Regions from separate parts of the Delftia sp. WSY_22 genome, predicted to be linked through region 2. Evidence: riboswitches for the same ligand, from Rfam matches in the RefSeq annotation. Region 2 holds a riboswitch; each other region holds the start of a gene.
What was found. A riboswitch is a leader RNA that binds a small molecule or an ion and turns the genes downstream of it on or off. The one in region 2 is predicted to bind cobalamin.
Positions count from the first base shown of each region.

Region 1: linked by a shared signal. The riboswitch ahead of ACF8NF_RS19920 (TonB-dependent receptor) and the one ahead of ACF8NF_RS04940 (TonB-dependent receptor) in region 2 are both predicted to bind cobalamin.
Region 3: linked by a shared signal. The riboswitch ahead of ACF8NF_RS20185 (TonB-dependent receptor domain-containing protein) and the one ahead of ACF8NF_RS04940 (TonB-dependent receptor) in region 2 are both predicted to bind cobalamin.

Region 1 covers NZ_JBICKN010000040.1:10,060-17,069, reverse strand. The annotation lists gene ACF8NF_RS19925 (ABC transporter substrate-binding protein) at 1-575, opposite strand, end outside; gene ACF8NF_RS19920 (TonB-dependent receptor) at 575-2,701, opposite strand; cobalamin riboswitch at 2,822-3,141, opposite strand; gene ACF8NF_RS19915 (2OG-Fe(II) oxygenase) at 3,154-3,828, opposite strand; gene alkB (DNA oxidative demethylase AlkB) at 3,843-4,493, opposite strand; gene ACF8NF_RS19905 (2OG-Fe(II) oxygenase) at 4,521-5,252, opposite strand; gene ACF8NF_RS19900 (hypothetical protein) at 5,458-6,279, shown strand; gene ACF8NF_RS19895 (hypothetical protein) at 6,428-7,010, shown strand, end outside.
Region 2 covers NZ_JBICKN010000006.1:966,531-973,540, forward strand. The annotation lists gene ACF8NF_RS04935 (ABC transporter substrate-binding protein) at 1-165, opposite strand, end outside; gene ACF8NF_RS04940 (TonB-dependent receptor) at 355-2,586, opposite strand; cobalamin riboswitch at 2,715-2,999, opposite strand; gene ACF8NF_RS04945 (CHAD domain-containing protein) at 3,054-3,944, opposite strand; gene ACF8NF_RS04950 (YbaK/prolyl-tRNA synthetase associated domain-containing protein) at 4,002-4,493, opposite strand; gene ACF8NF_RS04955 (transcriptional regulator) at 4,575-5,228, shown strand; gene ACF8NF_RS04960 (threo-3-hydroxy-L-aspartate ammonia-lyase) at 5,273-6,235, shown strand; gene ACF8NF_RS04965 (NUDIX domain-containing protein) at 6,267-7,001, opposite strand.
Region 3 covers NZ_JBICKN010000040.1:71,584-78,593, reverse strand. The annotation lists gene ACF8NF_RS20200 (H-NS family nucleoid-associated regulatory protein) at 144-485, opposite strand; gene ACF8NF_RS20195 (heavy metal-binding domain-containing protein) at 869-1,189, shown strand; gene ACF8NF_RS20190 (ABC transporter substrate-binding protein) at 1,230-2,180, opposite strand; gene ACF8NF_RS20185 (TonB-dependent receptor domain-containing protein) at 2,185-4,101, opposite strand; cobalamin riboswitch at 4,171-4,398, opposite strand; gene ACF8NF_RS20180 (hypothetical protein) at 4,494-4,883, shown strand; gene ACF8NF_RS20175 (helix-turn-helix transcriptional regulator) at 4,909-5,100, shown strand; gene ACF8NF_RS20170 (sulfite exporter TauE/SafE family protein) at 5,110-5,916, opposite strand; gene ACF8NF_RS20165 (helix-turn-helix domain-containing protein) at 6,045-6,812, shown strand; gene ACF8NF_RS20160 (MFS transporter) at 6,809-7,010, opposite strand, start outside.

The sequences.
Region 1 (7,010 bases), on a different contig from region 2:
TGGGCGTCGATGCGGAAGATGCGGCCCAGGTTGCGCAGGTCGGTCAGGCCGTCTTCGAGCGCCACCTGGCTGCGCGGCCCCACGCGGATGCACGATTCGGACAGCACATATGAGGCAATGCCGTGGCGCTGCAGCACCTCGGGCGTGACCTGGCCCTGGCGAAAACCGTAGCTCCAGCCGCCGAAGACGAAATCTGCCGAGGCGCCCAGGATGGCCTCCAGGTTCATCTCGCGCTCGGCCAGCCGCGGCACGCGGGCCAGCTGGGCCTGGAAGGCCGGGTCGATCTGCTTGGCCTGCGTGATACCGCTGTAGCCCACCAGCCGGTCGCCCAGGCCCAGAAAGAGAAACATCTCGGTGATGTTCACGTCATGGGTCACGGCGCGCAGCGGTGCGCTGGCATAGGTCACGGGGCTGCCGCAGACATTGACGGTCACGGCCGCCTGCGGTGCGGCAGCCGGTGCCGGCAGTTCACTGGTGGTGCCGGAATCGCTGCGCGAGCAGCCGGCCAGCAGCAGGGTGGCCGCCAGGGCGCCAGCGCACAGGCCGTGGAGGCTTTTGGAGCGCGCCATGGCCATCAGAACCGGATATGCGCCGCGATCTCGAAGCGGCGGCCTTGCCCGACCAGGAACTGGCTGCCGTAGCTCGATCCCACATAGACCCTGTCGGCCAGGTTGCGGCCGATCAGGCTCAGGGTGGTGCGAGGGTCCACCTGCCAGCTCAGCGCGGCGTCGGCCACGGTGTAGGCGGGCAGGTTCACGGTATTGGCGTTGTTGCCAAAGCGGTCACCCACGTAGCGCAGGCCCAGCGAGGCCTGCCAGGCGCCCACGCGGTAGTGGCCCCAGAGGTTGGCCGTGGTCTTGGCCACGTTCTGCGGGCGGTTGCCGGCGCGGTTGCCGCCGGCCTCGAGGAGCTTGTCGAACTGGGCATCCACATAGGACAGGTTGCCCTCCAGGCGCAGGGCGGGCGTGGCCTGGAAGGCGGCGGTGACCTCGGCGCCGCGCGAGGACTGGCTGCCGCCCTGGATGGAGATGGCCGGGCGGTCGGGGTCGCGCGTGATGATGTTGTCCTTCTTGATGTCGAACACGGCCAGCGTCCATTCGCCGCGCCCGCCTGCCACCTGCTGCTTGATGCCGATCTCGGCCTGGCGGCCCTTGCTCAGCTTGTAAGCCGTGTTGGCCAGGTTCAGCGAGACCAGGCTGTTGACGGGATCATGGCCCGAGCTGATCTGCCCATAGACATGGGTGTCGCGGGCCAGCTCATAGGTCAGGCCCAGGCGCCAGGAGGTGGCGGCCAGCGTCTTGTTGAAATCCGTGCCGCCCACCAGCGAGTGGCTGGCAAAGTCGTAGACATCGCGGCGCAGGCCGGCCATGGCCAGCCAGCGGTTGCTGATGCGCCAGGCATCTTCCAGGTACAGCGCATGCTGGGTCACGCCGGTTTCGGTCTTGGCCTTGGTGACATCGGGGCTGGCCCAGCTGCCATGCACGGGGTCCCAGGCCGAGACCGTGGACGAGCCGCCATAGGGCGAGTTGTTGGACAGCCGCAGGTTGATGCGTGCGGCCTCCCATCCCATGGCGATCTTGTGCGATCCCCGGTCCACGTTCAGGCCCAGGCGATTGCCGGTCTGCTCCAGGTCGTGCAGGATTTCCAGGTAGTCGGAGCGGCCCACGGTCCAAGTGGCGGGGTTGAGCGCGTAGGCCTCGATGTTGCGCCAGTGGCGGTCCGACTGCACGTGGTACAGCTCGTTGCGCACCGTCAACCAGTCATTGGCCTTCCATTGCACCTTGGCGCGCAGGCGCTCGTCGGCATAGCGCAGCACGCTGTCTTCGGCGTTGTAGTTGCGGTCGCGCAGCGACTCCACCACCTTGCCGTCCAGGCCCGGCGTGCCCCAGTAGCGGCTGGGCTTTTGCACGCTGCGGTCGGCAATCAGGTCGATCTGCAGGTCGCTCGTGGGCTCCAAGCGCAGCGTGCTCATGAACTTGCCGTTGCGCGACTGGTCCAAGTCGCGCTCGCCCGCGCTGCGCGCGGTGTAGCTGTCGATGCGGTAGCTGGCATAGGCGCCCAGGGCGCCGGTCACGCCCAGGCCCACGCGCAGCGTGTCGTCCGTGCCAGCGCCCAGCAGCACCTCGGCCGAGCTGGTGCGGCTGGGCTGCTTGCGGATGGCGTTGACCGTGGCGCCCATGGTGCCGCTGCCATACATCAGCGAGGCCGGGCCGCGCAGCACGTCGATGCGCTCGTAGCCCCAGCTGTCCCCGGGATAGGCCGTGGTGCCGGCGGCCACGCCCAGCACCATGCCGTCTTCGGCCACGCCCACGGAGTTCACGCCCGCAAAGCCACGGCTGCTGAAGGACAGGCCGCCGTTGCCCGGCGTGCTGCTGGAGGTCAGGCCCACGGTGCGCGTGACGGCGTCCACCAGGGCGTAGTCGCCGCGCTCCTGCATCTGCTCGGCAGAAACACCATCCACGCTGGCAGGCACTTCCTGGTTGGAGACGCCGGTATGGCTGGCCGAGCGCGCAGGCTGGGCCAGTTGCTGGCCGATGCGTTCGGCCTGGCCGGTGACCTGCACTTCGGGCAGGACAGTCTGTGCCTGCACAGGAACGGACAGGAAGGCGCAGGCCAGGGCCAGCGGGCTCAGCCGAAGGCAAAGGGAATCGGCAGCACGGGTGCTGGGAACGCAGGAAAGGGAGGAATGCATTTCGAACATCGGTCTTCGACCGCCTGATGCGAAAGCAAGGCACTGCCGCCTCTCCAGCCAGCGTGCAAGGATAGGGTGCAGGACATTGCCATCCGCACCCCGCAGACAGTCAAGAAAGCGCCCGCTCAGCGGGCGCGAAACGCAGCAGGCCGGTCTCCGGGCTCACAAGCGGCGCAAGGACATGCCTTGCGCCCAGCGCCCCGTCTTCCCAATCCACCCGCGAAAAGCTGCATGTTGCAGACCACGCCATGAACCAGTGACAGCCTGTCATCGCCCCTCCGCAGGGTTGCGGAGTCTGGCGGTACAGGCATGGAACGCCTTGACTTGTTTACCGTTGCGGGGGCAGCCAAGGCCTGTGCCGGCAGCGCAAAAAGCATTTGCTGGCAGTCACCTTGTTCCCGTTTCATCCCCATGGCTGGCATGTGGACACCTGATGCACGGATGCCTTTGCAGGCGCGGCATTATAGCCAGCGGCCCGCGTCGGTAGCCTGCGGCGCGTCGTGCAGCAGCAGTTCCAGCCCCAGGCGCCCGCCCCGGTGAACGCGGCTGATGGCATGGCGCAGGTGCACGCGGTAAAAGCCTGCCGCACCGCGCACCGGGCGCGGCCCCGTGGCGATGATGGCCGCATCCCCCAGGCCCAGCGGCAGCACCATGGGGCGCGATTGCATGCGCGGGCGCTGCTCGGTCATCACGAATTCGCCGCCCTCGAAATCCTGGCCCGGCCGGGACAGCAGCAGCACCAGCTGCAGCGGGAACACCGCCGCTCCTTCGCTGTATGAGCGCAGCGGGGCATGGCCCGCCTGCGCCACATGCAGCAGGTGCGACTGCGGATGCATCTGGCCGCGCTGGCGGCCCAGCTGCCCGAAGGCCTCGAACGAGGCGGGCAGGGCAGGCTGCATGTCCATTTGGGCACGCCAGCGATTGGCAATGGCAAGCAGGTGCCGGTACAGCACCGGGCGCCATGTGTAGAGGGAGGGCGGCAGGCCATTGCGCATGGCCGCCTCGCCGGCCAGGGCGCGGCTTTCATCCGCATTCAGCAGCCGTGGCAGCAGGCAATGGCCCTCTGCATCGAGCTGGGTGGCAATGCGGCCCCAGTCCAGGCCGGCGAAGCGATCACTGCTGTTCAGCCCATCCATTTCGACCCCTCCATTCAACCCGCCTTGCGAAAAGTGAGATTGATGCGCCGCCCGCCCAGCAGCGGGTGAGGCTGGTCCTTGAGCGGCAACACGCCGTGGTGGCGCAGCCGATCCACGCCGCCCCAGACCACCACGTCGCCATGCTGCAACAACACCCTGGCCGTCTTGTCCGCGCGCGCAAGCCCTCCAAACAGAAATGTGGCCGGCATGCCCAGTGACACCGAGACGATGGGCGCGACAAGGTCACGCTCGTCGCGGTCCTGGTGCAGGGACAGGCGGCTGCCGGGCAGGTACTGGTTGATCAGGCAGGCGTCGGGCGCGAAGCCCTCGAAGCCCGCAGCGGCGGCCGCTTCGCCCGCCAGCTGCGCAAACACGGCCGGCATGGCGGGCCAGGGCTGGCCGCTGACCGGGTCGATGGCGCTGTAGCGGTAGCCGCGCCTGTCGCTGGTCCAGCCCAGCGTGCCGCAGTTGGTCATGGCCACCGACATGGTGAAGCCGCCCGGCGTGACCAGATGGCGCAGCGGCGCCTGGGCCATGACGCCGTCCACCGCAGCCAGCAGTGGCGCCGCATGGGGCAGGGCATGGCCGCGCAGCACCACGGACTGGGGACCAATGGGTTCGATGCCCATGGGAGGTTCATCGGCAAAAAGATCCAGCGTGCTCATACCGGCCGTCCATCAAAGTGCGTCATATCAGAGTGCGTCATGAAAGATCAGCCCCACGGTATGGCGATGGCCGCTTCGGACGCGGCTGACGCCATGGCGCATGGCCGCGCGGCGGTAGCCTGAGCGCCGCCCCGGCACGGGCCGGTGGCGCACGGCCAGGACCAGCGCATCGCCCTGGTCCAACGCCATCACATCGGCCCGTTGCCTGTCGCCATCGGCCTGGGTGATGACGAATTCCCCGCCCGCAAAGTCCTGCCCCGGCCGAGACAGCAGCAACACCACCTGCAGCGGAAACACATGCTCTCCATAGACATCCTGGTGCAGGCAGTTGTAGTCGCCCTCGCCGTATTGGAGGATCAGCGGCGTGGGCCGCAACTGGCCGTGCGCGTGGCAGCGCGCCAGGAAGTCCTGCAGCCGGTCCGGATAGCGCACATCCAGCCCCATGCGCTGGTTCCAGCGGTTGGCCACCAGCACCAGGCGGGAATACAGCTGTTCGCGCAGCCGCTGCAGCAGAGGTGGCAAGGGGTAGTCGAAATACCGGTATTCGCCACGCCCGAAACCGTGGCGGGCCATGACGATGCGGGAGCGAAAACCGTCTTCCCTGGTGTAGAGGGCCGCCAGGTCACGGCATTGCTGCGCGTCCAGCAGGCCGGGCAACCGGGCACAGCCGTGCTCGTCGAGCTGGTGCTCCATCTGCGTCCATTGGCAGGGCGGGGCGGATTCGCAAGCTTCGTTGTCGAAAAGACGGAGGTTGTGCATGGCGGGCGCGGTTGGCGGCATGGGCGCTGGGGGCAATTGCCGCAGTCTAGGGCGCCGCCGCAGCGCCTGCATCCCGCTTCTTGCAGTGGACAGAATGTCAACCGGCGGCAGCGCCTGCCAGCCGCGTGCTGGACAGGCCTGGGAGGGCCGGCTGGCAGCTGCAATTGAACAATCGCGGCATTCCTGCAAACGCCTCAGGCCCGCCATGTCCAGCAACGTCCATCACCTCTATCTGTTCTTCGATACGCCCCTGCAGCTGCGCCGCGTGCAACTGATCTGCCAGTACCTGGCCCGGCAGTCCTGGGAGCAGGCCGAGCGCTGGATCCATGAGCTGGACCCCGCCCTGGACCGATCCGCGCTGTGGGATGACGACTGGGCCAATGCCAGCGCCCTGGGCCATCCCCAGCACCTGGAGCTGGGCTTTGACACCCGCACCACGGCCGGCATGCCCTGGCGGCTGCTGGAGACCTTGTTCCAGCACGGCCTGCAGGCGGCGGTGCTGCATGTCTTCTATGACCAGGTGGGAGAGAGCGAGCGCTATCACTTCGATGCCGGCCAATGGGTCAGCCACCATGCCTGGCTGGCCCGCTACCCGGAGCGCCAGGTGCTGGTCGATCCCGACGCAGAGGTCTATCCGCGCCCGGGGCAGGAAGAGGGCAACGATGGCACCTCACTCAGCAATCCCGCCCAGCCCATGGCCATCAGGCAACTGCGCGAGCGTGACCAGGAGCGCGATCGCCAGGCCCAGGAGTCCGTGCAGGCCCTGCTGGAGACCATGGCCAGCCTGCGCAAGAGCGGCGTGTCGCCGGTGGACGGCATCGCGGGCCTGTTCATGCTGCGGGCAGGCTTTCGCGGACTGTGCGAGGCCGTCGCGTTCACCGTGGTTGCCGCCCTGGCTTTCAGAGGCAAGGGTCTGTGGCTCTGGCTGGCCCTGGGATTGGTACTGGCGGTCGTACTGCCGCTGTACCGGATGGCCAGTGCGCGGCGGGAGTTCGCGGGGCAGGGCGGCAGCGACCCGGCATCCTGAGACAATCCGCGCTCGGCAGAATGAAACAAATTGCACAAGATCCGGCAAAGTCCCAGGAGAGGGTGAACAGGATGTGGATACCGACCGTCGTCACGGCAGGATGGACATGCGCCATCAGGCGCCGTCTTTTTGAGCAGGGCCAATGCTGATGCAGCCCACCGCAATCGAGCAGGGCCCCGCCGTGGCAGCAGGCGTTCACGAGGATTTCGGCCATCTTCTGGGTCTGTACATGCGCCGCATCCGTGCCAGCGCTTCGGGGGTGGCCACCGAGATCGGGCTGAGCCGGGAAGCCGTCAACAACTGGAGGAATGGGGTTTCCCTGCCCAATCCGCGCTCGCGCGACCGGCTGGCCGCCTGCGCCCAGTATCTGCGGCTGACGGAGGCGGAGACCAATCGCCTGTTCTCCGCCGCCGGCTTTGCCACGCAGTTCCCGCTGCAGGCGCCAGCCGCTGGCGCCCAGCCTTTTGCCGGCTTCATGGACCGGCTTTTTGCCCAGCTGGCCCAGGCCTCGCCCTATGCCATCACCATGCTGCTGTCTCCCGCGCACTGGGGGCAGCCCCCGTTCCGCCAGGAATTGCTGCTGCGTGCCCGCGCCCAGTACGGCGCCGAGGCGGTACTGCACATCCAGCCGCCGTACAGCGTGAGCACGGCCCCGGCCGACTACTTTGCGGCCCTGGGCCGGCAGTGCGGGCTGGGCGAGGTGGGCTCGGACTATGAATTCGAGGCCCTGC
Region 2 (7,010 bases):
CTGCGGCGGCGCGGCAATCTCCACGCGCCGGCCCAGCGCATCCTGCAGCACCACCGGACCGCCTGAAGCGACGGTGTCGGCCCAGGCCGCGGGCAAGCCGCAGCCCAGGGCCGCCGCCGCGCCCTGGCGCAGCAACTGGCGGCGTGGTGTGCAGACAGCCTTCATCTCAGTGTTCCATGACGCAAGGCGCCGTACATGACCTATGAAACCGGCGCAGTCCAAAGCGAGGGACACCGAGGAAGGGCCTATGCCGGCCGCGCCGCCCCGCCCCGAGGGTGTCGTCCCCCTCCCGCGAAGCGAGAGAGGGCGCCGTGCACACGGGGGAAGGCGCGAAGCGACTCAGGGGGTGCTTCATCAAAACTCTGCCTGCAGGCCGACCATGAGTTCGCGGCCCGCCATCGACGTCCCGCAGCCGCCGTTCTGGTACGCCGGGTTGGCGATGCAGGGCGCACGGTCCAGCGCGATGAAGATGGGATGGCGGTTCAGGTCGAACAGGTTGTTGACGGCTGCGAACAGCTTGACGCCCGGCGACACGCGGTAGTCGGCTCGCAGGTTCCAGATGGTGAAGGCGCCCTTGCGGTGGATGAAGGTGCTGCGGGGCTCGCCCTGCGGGATGAGCAGCGCCTCTTCCGTGTCGTACCACATGGGACCGCGCAGCAGCGTGGACAGCTGCAGGCTCCAGTCGCCCTGCAGCCGCCCGCTGCCGCGCCCGTAGCGCACGCCGGCCGAGGCCTCGTAGCGGTACATGCGCTGCACCTTGTCGGTATTGGCCGAGGCGGCCGAGCCCTTGTCCCGCATGCTGAAGTGGTAGTAGCCGCCAGCCCAGGCCTTGAGCTGGTGGCCCGTCAGGTTCAGCGCCCGCGCCAGGTCCATGTCGGCCTGCATTTCCAGGCCGCGCGCCACGATGTCGGCCGCGTTGTTGGCGTAGTCCGAGGTATTGGTCGTGGCCCCGCGCGAGACGGTGATGATGCGGTCGCTGATGGTGTTCTGGAACAGGGCCGCATCCACGCGCCAGCCGGGCTGCTGCAGCGCGGCGCCGACCTCGATCTGGCGGCTGGTCTCGGGCTTGAGGTTGGGGTTGCCGAAGGTGCGGCCACCGCCGACGGCCGTGAAGTCCGAGGCCAGCTCCGTGGCCGTGGGCGCGCGAAAGCCCGTGGAGGCCGCAGCGCGCAGCGTGAGCCGGTCCGTGGCCTTCCAGGTGGCGCCGGCCGACCAGGTGTGGTTGTCGTAGTCGCGCGTGCTGGCCTGGGCCAGGGCCAGGTTGGGCGTCTCGTCGAAGCGTGTCGTGCCCCAGGTCTTGCGCAGGCCGGCGCGCAGCGTGAGGCGGTCGTCGAACAGGGTCTGCGCGTCCTCGACGTACAGCGCGTGCACCTGCTCGGTCTGGTTGTTGTCGTAGGGCGCAACCTGGCCCGCCGGGCCGCCCGGCATGGCCACGCGCAGGCGGTCGGAGCGCAGCTTGCTGCGCTCCCAGTCGAAGCCCATCAGCAGGTCATTGGTCTGGCTGACACGCAGGCGCGGCTGAAAGCGCAGGCCCGTGGCGTCCAGCTGGCGGTGGTTGTAGTCGCGCGCCGTGCCGGGCACGGCACTGTTGCCCGAGCGGATCACGGGCGAGGCCCAGTTGAACTCATCGGTATCGACCAGGCTGTAGAGGTGGGTCGTCCAGCTCAGGCGCTGGCCGGGCAGTGCGCCTTCGTAGGTCAGGTCCAGCGAGCGGTTGCTGCGGTTGTCTCGGCTGTAGATGTTGGCGCCCGATCCGCGAAAGCCCGCGTTGTAGATGCCGTCCGTGCGCAGCTGCAGCTCCACGCGGTGCAGCTCGTGCAGCTGCCAGCCCAGGGCGCCGCTGGCGCCGCGCCGCTTCCAGCCCGTGTTCTCCATGCGCGTGCCGCCATCGCCCGACTCGTAGTCGCCGCGCCCGCCTGCGCTCACGCCGAAGTACCAGTCGAAGCGGTCATTGGCGCCGGCCGTCTGCGCATCGGTACGCCACAGGTCCCATGAACCGGCCTGGACCTGGGCGCGCGTGCCGGGCGCTGTCGCTCCCGTCTTCATGATGATGTTGACCACCCCGCCCATGGCCTGGCTGCCGTAGATCACCGAGGACGGGCCGCGCACGATCTCGATGCGCTCCACATCCGAGGGGCTGAGCTTGGACAGGTTGGCCGTGCCCGCGCGCCGGCCGTTGACCAGCACCAGCACCTGGCTGCGGAAGTCGCGCCCCTGGCCGTCGGTGGAGGCGCCGCGCAGGTTCATCGAGGTCTGGGCCGCCGTCCATTCGCTGAGAAAGCCCACGGCGTTCTCGGCCAGCAGGTCGGTGACCGAGCGCGCGCTGGAGCGCTCTATGGCCTCGCGGTCGATGGTCTGCGTGGTGCCCGCGATGCGGCTGCGCGCCTCGGGCCGCGCCGTGGCGGTCACGAAGACGGCGTCCAGCGCATCGTCGGCGGATGCACCGGCTTTGCCGGCCGCCGGTTCCTGTGCGGCGCCGGCCGCCGCGGCGCAGCAGGCCAGCACGGCCGCAGCGGTGGCCGGGCGCAGGAAGGGAGGAAGGGGAAAGGGGCCGGAACAATCGGCGGCCAAAGAAGCGAAGCGCATGCGTTGAATCCAACTGCCCCAGTCACCCGTGGGGCCTATCGTCTGAACCACGCCGCACGGCGCGCACGCCGGAGCCGGCCACGCCAGCGCAGGCTGGGGCCGGACCGGACAGGCGCACTCCCGCGGCGTCCGAAAGCAATGCAGAAGGCCGGTATCCGGGCTTGCGGAACGCTGCGGCGCGCATCGTGGGCGCGCTGCAGCAGGCATCCCCGCCTTCCCATGTCCGTCCAGACACAGTGGCTTGCGGCGCGCAACCGGTGGGTGGCGCGCCAGCGTGGGGAGTTGTATTCCGCTGACCGTTGCGGGGGCAGCGCAGGCATTGCGAGCGGCCACCTCGATGGCATCGCGCACCTGCTTCCCGTTGAACCCCTGGCCGGCAAGCGGCATGGGGCACCTTCAGCAACAGCGCACCGCCACGGCCCAGGGGCTGCGGCGGTGCGCCAGCGGCGGATTATCGCTGATGCGGTCTAGGCCCAGAAGCCCGGCACGCGGGCCAGCGCACGCAGCGCGCGGCGGCTGCTGCGCGCGCTGGTGGCCAGGCGGGCCTGCAGGTAGCCGGCGGCAAACCAGGCGCGCGGATCCGTGCCGGCCTGGTCACGAAAAAGCGCGGCCGCCACGGCCATGTCGTTGTGCAGGCCCAGCGCGTCCTGGGCGGGCACCAGCGCCTCGGCAAAGCGCCGCCCCTTTTTGCCGGGCCACATTCCAGGCGCGAATTCTCGCGCGAAGTCCGCCAGGTAGCGCAGACGCTTGAGCCGCTTGCGCACGCGGTGCTGCTGCGCCAGCGGCAGGCGGTCGAAGTGCCGGCCGTCGCGCAGCACCTGGCGGTGCAGGCGCGCCAGCCGCCGTGCCAGGTACTTGCGCGTGCCTGCGGCGGACAGGCTGACCAGGCCGGGCTGCCGCTTGCCTGCAGGCGCCTGCGCCAGCGCATGGATCTCGGCCAGCGTTTGCAGGAACTGCGGCTCGCGGACCGCAGCGGCCGCGTCCGCGTCGGCCTGCCCGGCATCCGGCACGGCCCATTCGCACAAGGGCGCATCGGCGTCCTGCAGCAGCGGCCGCACCACGTCGGCCAGGGTGCCGGCATCGCGCAGCGTGCCCAGGCGCGCAAAGGCCAGGGCCAGCGGGGCATCCCATTCGGCGCGCATGCCGGGCGCCAGCCCTGCGCATTCGCGCAGCAGGGTGCGCAGGCGCCGCAGGGCCACGCGCAGCTGGTGGATGCGTTCGGCCTCGCCGCTGCCGGCGTCCACGGCATCCACGGCATCCATATGCGACTGCACCTGGGCCAGTGCGGCAGCCAGCGTCGCACGCACAAAGCCGGCCGCATCGGGCCGGTCGGGGAACTGCCTGGCAGGGGTGGTCATGGTCAGGAAAGGATGTGCGGGCGTTGCTGCGATTGTGGGCACCGCCCGGCCCCCGGGTCAATCGGCGCCATCCCCGCTCAGGCTGTGCAGCGCGGGCCGGGCAATGCGCACATAGTCGGCCGAGTCCAGCACGATGGAGCGGTCCAGCCGGCCCGCATTGAAGGCGATCTCGGCAAAGCGCTCCACCAGTGCCGGGTCCACCACCAGGCGCACCTGCGGGTTGAAGGAGAACGGCGGCACCGATCCCATCACGCAGCCGGTGGCGGCCTGGGCCTCCTCGGGCGAGGCCAGCGTGGCCTTGCGCACGCCCACGGCCTGGGCCAGGCGCTTGAAGTCCAGCTTGCGGTCGCCGGGCAGCACGGCCAGGAACAGCTGGGGATCGCCCGCACCGGCCGCATCGCGGCTCTTGCAGAGCATGGCCTTGGCACCCTGGCCGGGTGCCGTGCCCCGGATTTCGGCGACGAGGTCGGAGCGGCCCTCGGCAGGGTGCTCGATCACGCGAAAGCGCGCGTCCTGGGATTGCAGCAGGTGAACAAGGGTGTCGAACATGGCAGGGAGCACAAGAAACGGACAAGAAGGCAGGTCGCCTGGGTTTTGACATTTTGTCCAATTCAAAACAAAATGTCCAATATGACACAACGCACTCCCGAGCAGCGCCAACTGCTGGAACAGGTGGCCAAGATCGCCGAAGGCCTGGGCCAGACCCTTGCCCCGTTCTGCGAGGTGGTGGTGCATGACCTGCTCGACCCGTCCCATGCGGTGCTGGCCATCCACAACAATCTCTCGGGCCGCGAGGTCGGCCAGGGCGCGACGGAGCTGGGGCTGGCCCGCATCCAGGACCCCGGCTACGAGCAGGTCATCGCCAACTACCCCAACCAGTTCGCCGATGGCCGCCAGGCCAAGAGCACGTCCATCGGCATCCGCGACTCCGAGGGCCGCTACATCGCCGCCCTGTGCATGAATGTGGACCTGACGATGTTCCAGGGCTTCCAGAGCATGCTCAACCGCTTTGCCGCCGTCAGCGGCGACACGCCGGCCCGCGAAATGCTGGCGCCCATGGGCGCCGGGGCCGGGGCCGGTGCCGGTGCCGACACGGTGCGCGCCCGCATCGACCAGTTCGCGGCGCGCCTGGCGACCACGCCGCGCGCCCTCAAGCCCGAGGAGAGGCGCGCCCTGGTCCGTGAACTCAAGGGCGACGGCCTGCTGGACCTTCGCCGCTCCATGGAGACCATTGCCGCCCACCTGGGCGTGTCGCGCGCCACGGTCTACAGCTACGCCAAGTAGCTCCCGGCACCCCGCCGATCTGCAACTCCTTCTCTCCCGTACCGATGACAAGCCTTCCCACCTATGACGACGTGGCCGCAGCGGCCCAACGCATCCAGGGCCATGCCCACCGCACGCCCGTGCTCACCTCGCGTACGCTGGACGAGGCGCTGGGCGCACGTGTCTTCCTGAAGTGCGAGAACCTGCAGCGCATGGGCGCCTTCAAGTTCCGCGGCGCGTTCAACGCCCTGTCTCGCTTCAGCGCCGCGCAGCGCAAGGCCGGCGTGGTGGCGTTTTCCTCGGGCAACCACGCCCAGGCCATTGCACTGGCTGCCAGGCTGCTGGAGATTCCCGCCACCATCGTCATGCCGCATGACGCGCCCGCCGCCAAGGTGGCGGCCACCAAGGGCTATGGCGGCCAGGTGGTGGTCTACGACCGCTATACCGAAGACCGCGAGCAGATCGGCCGCGACCTGGCCGAGCGCCACGGCCTGACCCTGATCCCGCCCTACGACCATGCCGATGTGCTGGCCGGCCAGGGCACGGCCGCCAAGGAACTGTTCGAGGAAACCGGCCCGCTGGACGCCCTCTTCGTGCCGCTGGGCGGCGGCGGCCTGCTGTCGGGCACCGCCCTGTCCACGCGTGCGCTCAGCCCCGAGTGCGCGCTCTACGGCGTGGAGCCCGAGGCCGGCAACGACGGCCAGCAGTCGCTGCGCGCAGGCCGCATCGTCCACATAGACACCCCCAAGACCATTGCCGACGGCGCCCAGACCCAGCACCTGGGCGGCATCACCTTCCCCATCATCCAGCGCGACGTGACCGACATCCTCACCGCCAGCGATGCCGAGCTGGTCGATGCCATGGGCTTCCTGGCCACGCGCATGAAGCTCGTGGTCGAGCCCACCGGCTGCCTGGGCCTGGCCGCCGCGCGCCAGAAAGGCGAGGAGCTGCGCGGACGGCGCGTAGGCATCATCCTCAGCGGCGGCAACGTGGACATGCAGCGCTTTTGCAGCCTGCTGGGCGCCTGATCCTGATCCTGGCCCTGATCGAAGGCCGCCCTCACCCGCGCGGGCTGAAGGTGCGCGGAAACACCACGGGCGCGCTGCGGTCGGCCAGGCGGTAGCCCATGGCGGGGCGGCGTGACGTGCCCTCCACCTGGCCGGCCTCCACCAGAAAGCCGGCCGCCATCATGCGCGTGCGAAAACCGCTCTTGTCCACGGGGCGGCCCAGCACCACTTCGTAGGCCTGCTGCAGCTGCGGCAGTGTGAAAGGCTCGGGCAGCAGAAAGGCCGGCAGCGAGGTGTATTCCACCTTGCCCCGCAGCCGCTCCACCGCTGCGCGCAGGATCTCGCCGTGGTCGAAGGCCAGCGCAGGCGCGCGCAGCAGTTCATCGACGGCAAACCACGACACATCGGCCGCATTCGCGCCCTTGGCCAGGATCAGGTCGTGCCCCGGGATCAGCGCGAAATACACATGCGTGGCCGACCAGCCACGCGGGTCGCGCGCCGCGCCGCCCCAGCTTCCCAGCTGCTCCAGGTAGGGGCTGTCCACACCCGTCTTGTCCAGCAGCTTGCGCCGCGCGCAGGCCAGCAGGTCCGCGTCCTGGCGCACATCCACAAAGCCGCCGGGCAGCGCCCACAGTCCCGGAAACGGCTCGCTGCCCGCCGTGGGGCGCTGCACCAGCAGCACCTGCAGGGCATCGTCTGCGACCGTGAAGATGACCACGTCCACCGTGGTGAACGGGCGCGGGAAGTCCAGCGCGCCCTGCGGGGATGGGGAATTTTTTTCAGCCATGGGATGGAT
Region 3 (7,010 bases), on a different contig from region 2:
CGGCAGTGACTACGCTGCCGGCACCAGGCCGGAAAAAAAGCCCGCTGAATGCTCAGAGGGCTTTTTTTCGGAAGGCACAGATCCTTCGCATCGGAACTCCACCGCACCGCACGGCATCCTGCGTGCCGCCTTGTGCAGCGCCTTCAGTTGCGAGCTGCCGCTGCCGCCATTTCTGCGAGGAACGGGCCTTGGGCCGCCTCGGGTTTGCGTTCGATGAGGAAGTCGTCGCGATCCTGGTCCTTGATCCAGTTCGGAGGCTTGCCGCGACCTGTCCACGTTGCTCCTGTAGACGGATCGCGATACTTCGCCGGTGCGCTGGTTTTTGCTGGGATGTAGGGGAACACTTGCTGCTGGGTGAACCCGAAATCGGTCACCAGCTTCTGGACCTTGGACAGGGCAGCGTCGGCCGCCGAGGTGCGGGCCTTGGCAATTTCCATGTCCAGCGCGGCCTTGGCCGCAAGGAGTTCTTTGAGGGACTGTGTCATAGGGGGTGCGAAATTTTTGAAGCCAGATTATGGGGCTGATGGGGCGCGCGCTTGCCGAACCTATCGTGCCGGATCGATCGTGCAAGCCTGGGGCGCGGGGAAGATGTTGCGGCTTGCGGCGCCTTGCAATGCCATGGGGCGCTGCGACGCGGGTGGAGCCGAATAGGTGGGTCTCGCATTGATTTTTTCGCTACCTAGATGGAGATGAGTCCCAATGGCTCCTGCACGCGATTGAATTTTTTGAAACCACCTTCCGAGATCTGAAGGCGAAAGATGATAGCGCAGGCCTATGTCAGACTGCAGCTTGCAGGCCTGCCTTGCGTTGGGCTCGCGCAGGCTGGGCGGCCAAAATCCATCTTCAACATCTTCACCGAGGATTTCTCATGATCATCACCACCACCCCCCAGATCGAAGGCCGCCGCATCACCCGCTACTGCGGCGTGGTCGCGGGCGAGGCGATTTTGGGCGCCAATGTGTTCAAGGACTTGTTTGCCGGGCTGCGCGACATCGTGGGCGGGCGGTCGGCCACCTATGAGCGCGAGCTGCAGCGGGCGCGCGAGATTGCGCTCAAGGAGCTGGAGGAACGCGCCCAGGAACTGGGCGCGAATGCCGTGGTGGGGGTGGACCTGGATTACGAAGTGCTGGGCCAGGGCAACGGCATGTTGATGGTGTCTGCCAGCGGCACGGCCGTGGTGCTGGAGTAGGCAGGGCCATCGGCCAAGCGGGCCAAGCAGGCCAGCGAAGTCAACGCGGCGCTGCGCCCCGCATCTCCAGGCAGCGGGCCAGCGCCCGCGCCGCCTCGCCCAGGCGCGGGCCGGGGCGGGAGACCACGTCCGTCTCGACCAGGTCCAGCGCGCAGATGCGGCCCGAGCGCACGGCGGGCATGCGGCTCCAGCCGGGGCGGGTGGCAAAGCTGGCCGATGGCGTCTGCGGCGTGTGGATGATGAGTTCGGGCTGCTGGCGCAGCACGTATTCGGGCGTGATGCGGGGGAAGGGCCCCAGGTTGGGCGGCAGCACATTGCGCGCGCCCAGGCGCTGCAGCAGCTGGCCTATGAAGGAGTCCGGCCCCGCCGCATAAGGCGTGGCGTCCACCTCGAAATACACCTTCTGCCCGGCGGGCGTGAGCGCCGCCAGCGCCTTGGCCTGCTGGTCCACCTCGGCCTGCATGCGCGCCAGCAGGGCGTTGGCGCGCTGCACCTGCAGCAGCTGGTCGAGCTTGTGCAGTACCTGCTCCAGCTGCGCCATGTCGTTGGCGTCCAGTGCCAGCACGGGAATGCCGAAGCGCTCCAGCTGCGCGATGACGGGTGCGGAATACGCCATCAGCACCACGTCGGGCCTGAGCCGCACGGTGGCCTCGACCAGCGGGGCAAAAGTGTGGCCCAGCTTGGGCAGGGCGGCCACACGGGCCGGGTGGTTGGAGAATTCGTCCACGCCCACGATGCGCTCACAGGCGTCCAGCGCGCACAGCGATTCGGTCAGCGAGGGCAGCAGCGAGACGATGCGCTGCGGCACGCGCTCCAGGCGCACCTGACGGCCACGCATGTCGGTGACGGTGTAGGTGGTGGTTGCCCCGCCCGATCCCGCATCCGCCGCCTTTTGCGCAAAGGCGTTGCCCGCGCCGCCTGCGCAGGCCAGGGCGGCGGTCAGCAGCAGGATGCGGGGCAGGCGCGAAAGCAGGCGCAGAAGCAGATGCATGGGGTCAGGGCAGGGGAGTCCAGCGCACGCTGACGAACACGGTGCGGCCTGCGTTCGCATAGCCGCGCGTGGGTGCGTAGTCGCGGTCGGCGATGTTGTTGACCCGGGCCAGCAGCGTCCATTGCCTTGTCAGCTGGCGCTGGGCGTAAAGGTTGGCCACGCCGTATCCGCCCAGCTTGAAGGTGTTGGCCTCGTCGGCATAGCGGCCGCTGTACAGCTGCGCTTCGCCGCCCAGCGTCCAGCCGGCAGCCTGGGTGTCGGCATTGAGCTTGAGCATGCGCTTGGAGCGGTAGGGCAGCAGCTTGCCGGTCTCCAGGTTCTCGGGGTTCATGAAGTCCAGCGAGGCGCCCAGATTGGCGCTGCCCAGGCGCGTGCCGCCAGACAGCGTCAGGCCGGTGATCTCCACGCTTTGCCAGTTACGGTAGCAGTTGCAGGGAACGGCGCTGTTCCAGTCGTAGGTGATGAGGTTCTTGAACTTGTTGCGGTAGACCACGGCCGAGAGGCGGTTGGCACCGGCCGCATAGTGCAGGCCGGTTTCCACGTTGGTGCTGCTTTCGGGCTTGAGGTCGGCCGCCGCCTGGCCCGTGAAGCGCTCGTACAGCGTGGGAGTTCTGAAGGCCGTGCCGGCCGATGCCACCCAGCGCCAGCGCTCGTCGATCTGCAGGCCGTAGCCCAGGCCGCCCGTGGTCTTGTTCTGCTGGTCGCGCACCTGGTCGTGGCGCAGGTTGGCGTCGAACTGGTGGCGGCCCTCGGTCAGGCGCCAGCCGGCCGACAGGGAGTTCTGCACGCGCCGGCTGTCGGTGTTCTGCGTCCAGGCGTATTGCGTGTCCAGCTTGTCCTCGCGGCGCTCCAGGTCGATGTTGAAACGGTGCTGGCCCAGCGTGAACAGGTTCTGCAGCAGGTAGTTGGTGGAGCTGCCGTCGGCGCGTTCGGGCGACTGGGTGTGGCGGTCGCTTTGGCTGTCGGTATGGGAGATCTGGACCACGCTTTTGTACATGGCGTTCCAGCCGGCCTGCCAGCGCAGGCTGCCGGTGGTGTTCTTGACCACGTCGTAGTCGTCGAACGGCGGCGGGCTCTGGTCGTAGTGCGTGCGCAGGCGGCTGTGCAGCAGGCTGGCATCGATCTGGTGGATGCCCGTTTTGTAGCCCGCGTTCAGGCCCAGCGAGGTGTTGCTGTAGCCATCCTTGTCCGGGTTGGGCGAGAAGGTGTTGCCGGGGTAGACGTCGAAGCCGTCGCTGCGCTCGTCAGCCAGGTTCAAGCCATAGGTGAAGCCGTTGGCTCCGCCCTGGAATCCTGTGGCCAGCTTGCTGGTGCCCTGGTTGCCTATGCCGGCCTCGGCATAGGCGCGGGTCTGGCCGTCCGCCCGCTTGGTGAAGATCTGGATCACGCCGCCCATGGCGTCTGAGCCATAGATGGCGGCGGCTGGGCCGCGCAGCACTTCGATGCGCTCGATCTGCGCCAGCGGCAGGGTGGACCAGACCGCGCCGCCCTGCAGCTCCTGCGAGCTGTAGCGCACGCCGTCGATGAATACGGCAGTGTGCTGGTTGCTGGTGCCGCGCAGGTAGACCGAGGTGACCTGGCCCGGCCCGCCATTGCGGTTGATCTGCACGCCCGGCACCTGGACCAGCAGGTCGGCCACGCCCGTGGCGCCGCTGCGGGCAATGGTCTCGGCGTCGATCACGGTCATGTCGGCCGTGACGGTGCGCAGGGACTGCTCGCTGCGCGAGGCGGTGACGACCACGGTATCGAGCTGGGAGGTCTGTGCCCGCTGCGCCTGTTGTGCCTGTTGTGCCTGTTGTGCTTGGGCCTGGCAGGCCAGCAGTGAGGCCGCAGCCAGGGCGGACAAGGTGCACAGTACGGGGAACGCCGAGGGCGAGCGAAGAGCGGCGCCAGGGGCGCGCGCGAGGGCGAGGGTGTGCATGGATGCGAGCCAGTTGCGCGCCAGCGACCCCGCCGGCACGGAAACCACAAAGACCGGCTGCGCTGCATGCGCGGCCGGCCGCCTGTTGGCCGGTATCCAGACTGGTGACGCACTCGCCAAGGCCTTCCCGGGCTGTACGCCCAGTGGCACGGGTTTGGCGGGGGCCGGTGCCATGCACGCGGCGTTTCACTCACTGTTGCGGGGGCAGTACATGCGGGCGGCTTTATCTGGCCGCCCCATGTTTCCCGTTTAACCGCAGCCCCTGGGGCTGCTGGCACCAACGGCGGCGATTGTACGGCGGGGCGTTCAGTGCCGATGTAAAGCTTGCTTGACATGCTCGCGGGTGGCATCGCACAATGTCAAGCATCCTTTACACATTGCGAGAGACTTCCATGAATCAAACAACGGTCACCAACCGCCGCTACCAGAAGGAGCTGGGATTTGCGCTGCTGCTCTACATGGCGCTGCTTGTGGGGGCGCTTTTGCTCAGCGCAGACATGCGGGCCGGGGCCCCGCGCACGGCCGTGCTGCTCAGCCCCATGCTGGCGTTTGCGCTGGCCGTGCGGGCCATCGTGCGCCTGGTGCGGGATACCGATGAGTTCCTGCGCAAGTCCATGCTGGAGCAGCTGGCGATTGCGGCGGCGGGCACGGCGGGCCTCACCTTCACCTACGGATTCCTGGAAATGGCAGGTTTTCCCAAGCTCAGCATGTTCATGGTGTGGCCCTTGATGGGTGCGCTCTGGGTGGCTGCCTCGGTGGCCCACTGGCTGCGCAGCCGATGAGCCGCGCTGCAGAGGCGGCCCGGCGATGAAAAACACCATCCGTGAACTGCGCGCCGAGCGCGGCTGGAGCCAGGCTGCGCTGGCTGACCTGCTGGGCGTGTCGCGCCAGACCGTCAATGCCATAGAGACGGGCCGCTACGACCCCAGCCTGCCGCTGGCATTCGCCATTGCCCGGGTGTTCGAGACCCGGATCGAGGCGATCTTCCAGGAGGGTTGAGCGCAGCGCTCAGGCCACGATCATGACCAGCAGCACCAGGCCCAGCAGGGTCAGGTAGGCCTTGGCATGCAGGGCATCGGGAATGCGGCCGATCAGCGGGGCCGCCAGCCTGATGCCGGTCCACGATCCGGCCGTCAGCAGGGCAAAGGCCTGCAGGTCCACATAGCCCACATGCCAGGGGCCCAGCCCCGCGCTATGGGATGCCAGCATGTAGGCAGCGGTGCCCGCCACGGCCATGGGCAGGGACAGCGGGCTGGCCATGGCCGTGGCGGCCGCCATGCTGGCGCCGCGTCGGCGCATCAGCGGCACGGTCATCACGCTGCCGCCCACACCCAGGAAGGCTGCAATCGCGCCAATCGCCAAGCCTGCGATGGCGGCGGGCCTGCGGCCCATGGGCTGCAATTGGGCGGCGGTGCCGTGCACGAAGCCCGGGCGCAGCAGCGCGTCGGCGATGGTCAGGGCCAGGTAGGCGATGAAGGCCCAGCGCACCCATTCCCCGCTGATCCAGGTGGCGGCCGCCGCGCCCGCCACGGCGCCGGCCGCGATGAAGCCGGCCAGTGGCCGTACCTGATCCCAGGGCAGGGCGCCCGCGCGGTGCTGGCGCAGCGTGGCCATGGAGGCGCCGAAAATCATCACGCAGGTGGAGGTGGCCACGGCAATGTGCATGGCAGCCTGGCCCACGGCGGAGTCCGCGCCGTGGATGGAGGTCAGCAGCGCATAAAGCAGCGGAACGGCCACGAAGCCGCCGCCAAAGCCGAAGAGCACGGTGGTCACGCCGGCAAGCACACCGAAAGCCAGCAGCAGGAGAGGGAACACAGACAGTCCTTTGGAAAAAACGAGCAAGGACTGAACCTTAGGATGCCGCGGTTTGGCCTGCTTTCGCGGATAGGTCAATAATCCTCGAATTCCTGCCAAAGCCTGTTGGCTGTTTTCCGGACATCCCCATGCTCAACATCCCGCTGCATTCCGTGGACGCCGTGGCGCGCGATGTGCTGGCCATCGGCACCGACTACACGCCTGGCACGCTGCTGCCCACGCACAGCCACCGGCGTGCCCAGTTTCTCTACGGGATGAGCGGGCTGATGGAAGTGGAAACCGACGACGGCGCCTGGACCATCCCGCCCTATAGCGGCGTGTGGATTCCGGCCAGCAAGCCGCACAGCGTGCGCATGCAGGGCGTGAGCACGCGCAGCCTGTACATCGAACCGGCTGCTGCGCCTCGCCCGGGTGTGCACTGCGAGGCCCTGGTCGTCACCCCGCTACTGCACCAGCTGCTGCTGTCCTGCGCCGACCTGCCGGCGCTGTACGACGAAGCGGGCCGTGACGGCGCCCTGGTCACGCTGGTGCTGCATGAGTTGGCCTCGGCCCGCAGCCTGCCGCTGTTCGCGCCCATTCCCCGCGATGAAAAGCTGGCCGCCCTGTGCAAGCAGTTCCTGGCCCAGCCCAGCATTCGCGCCACGCCGCAGGACTGGGCACAGGCGCTGAACAAGAGCCTGCGCACCTTCAGCCGGTTTTTCCAGCAGCACACAGGCATGGCCTTTGGCGCCTGGCGCCAGCAGGCCTGCCTGCTGGCGGCGGTGTCGCGGCTGTCTGCGGGCGCATCGGTCACGCAGGTGGCGCTGGACCTGGGCTATGACAGCCCCAGCGCTTTTTCCACCATGTTCCGCAAGGCGCTGGGCCGGGTGCCTTCGGAGCTGGTGAGCCGGGTCTAGGCGGGAACGCTGGCCTGGGCAGCCGTTTCCCGCGTCATGGTCCAGAACACCAGGGCCGCCAAGCTGAACGCCGCCCCCGCAACGCAGACGCCGTGCCAGCCAAACCGCGCGTAGGCGTTGGTGGCAATCAGCGCCCCCAGCCCGCTGCCCACGGCATAGAACAGCATGTACAGCCCCACCAGCCGGCTGTGGGCCTGC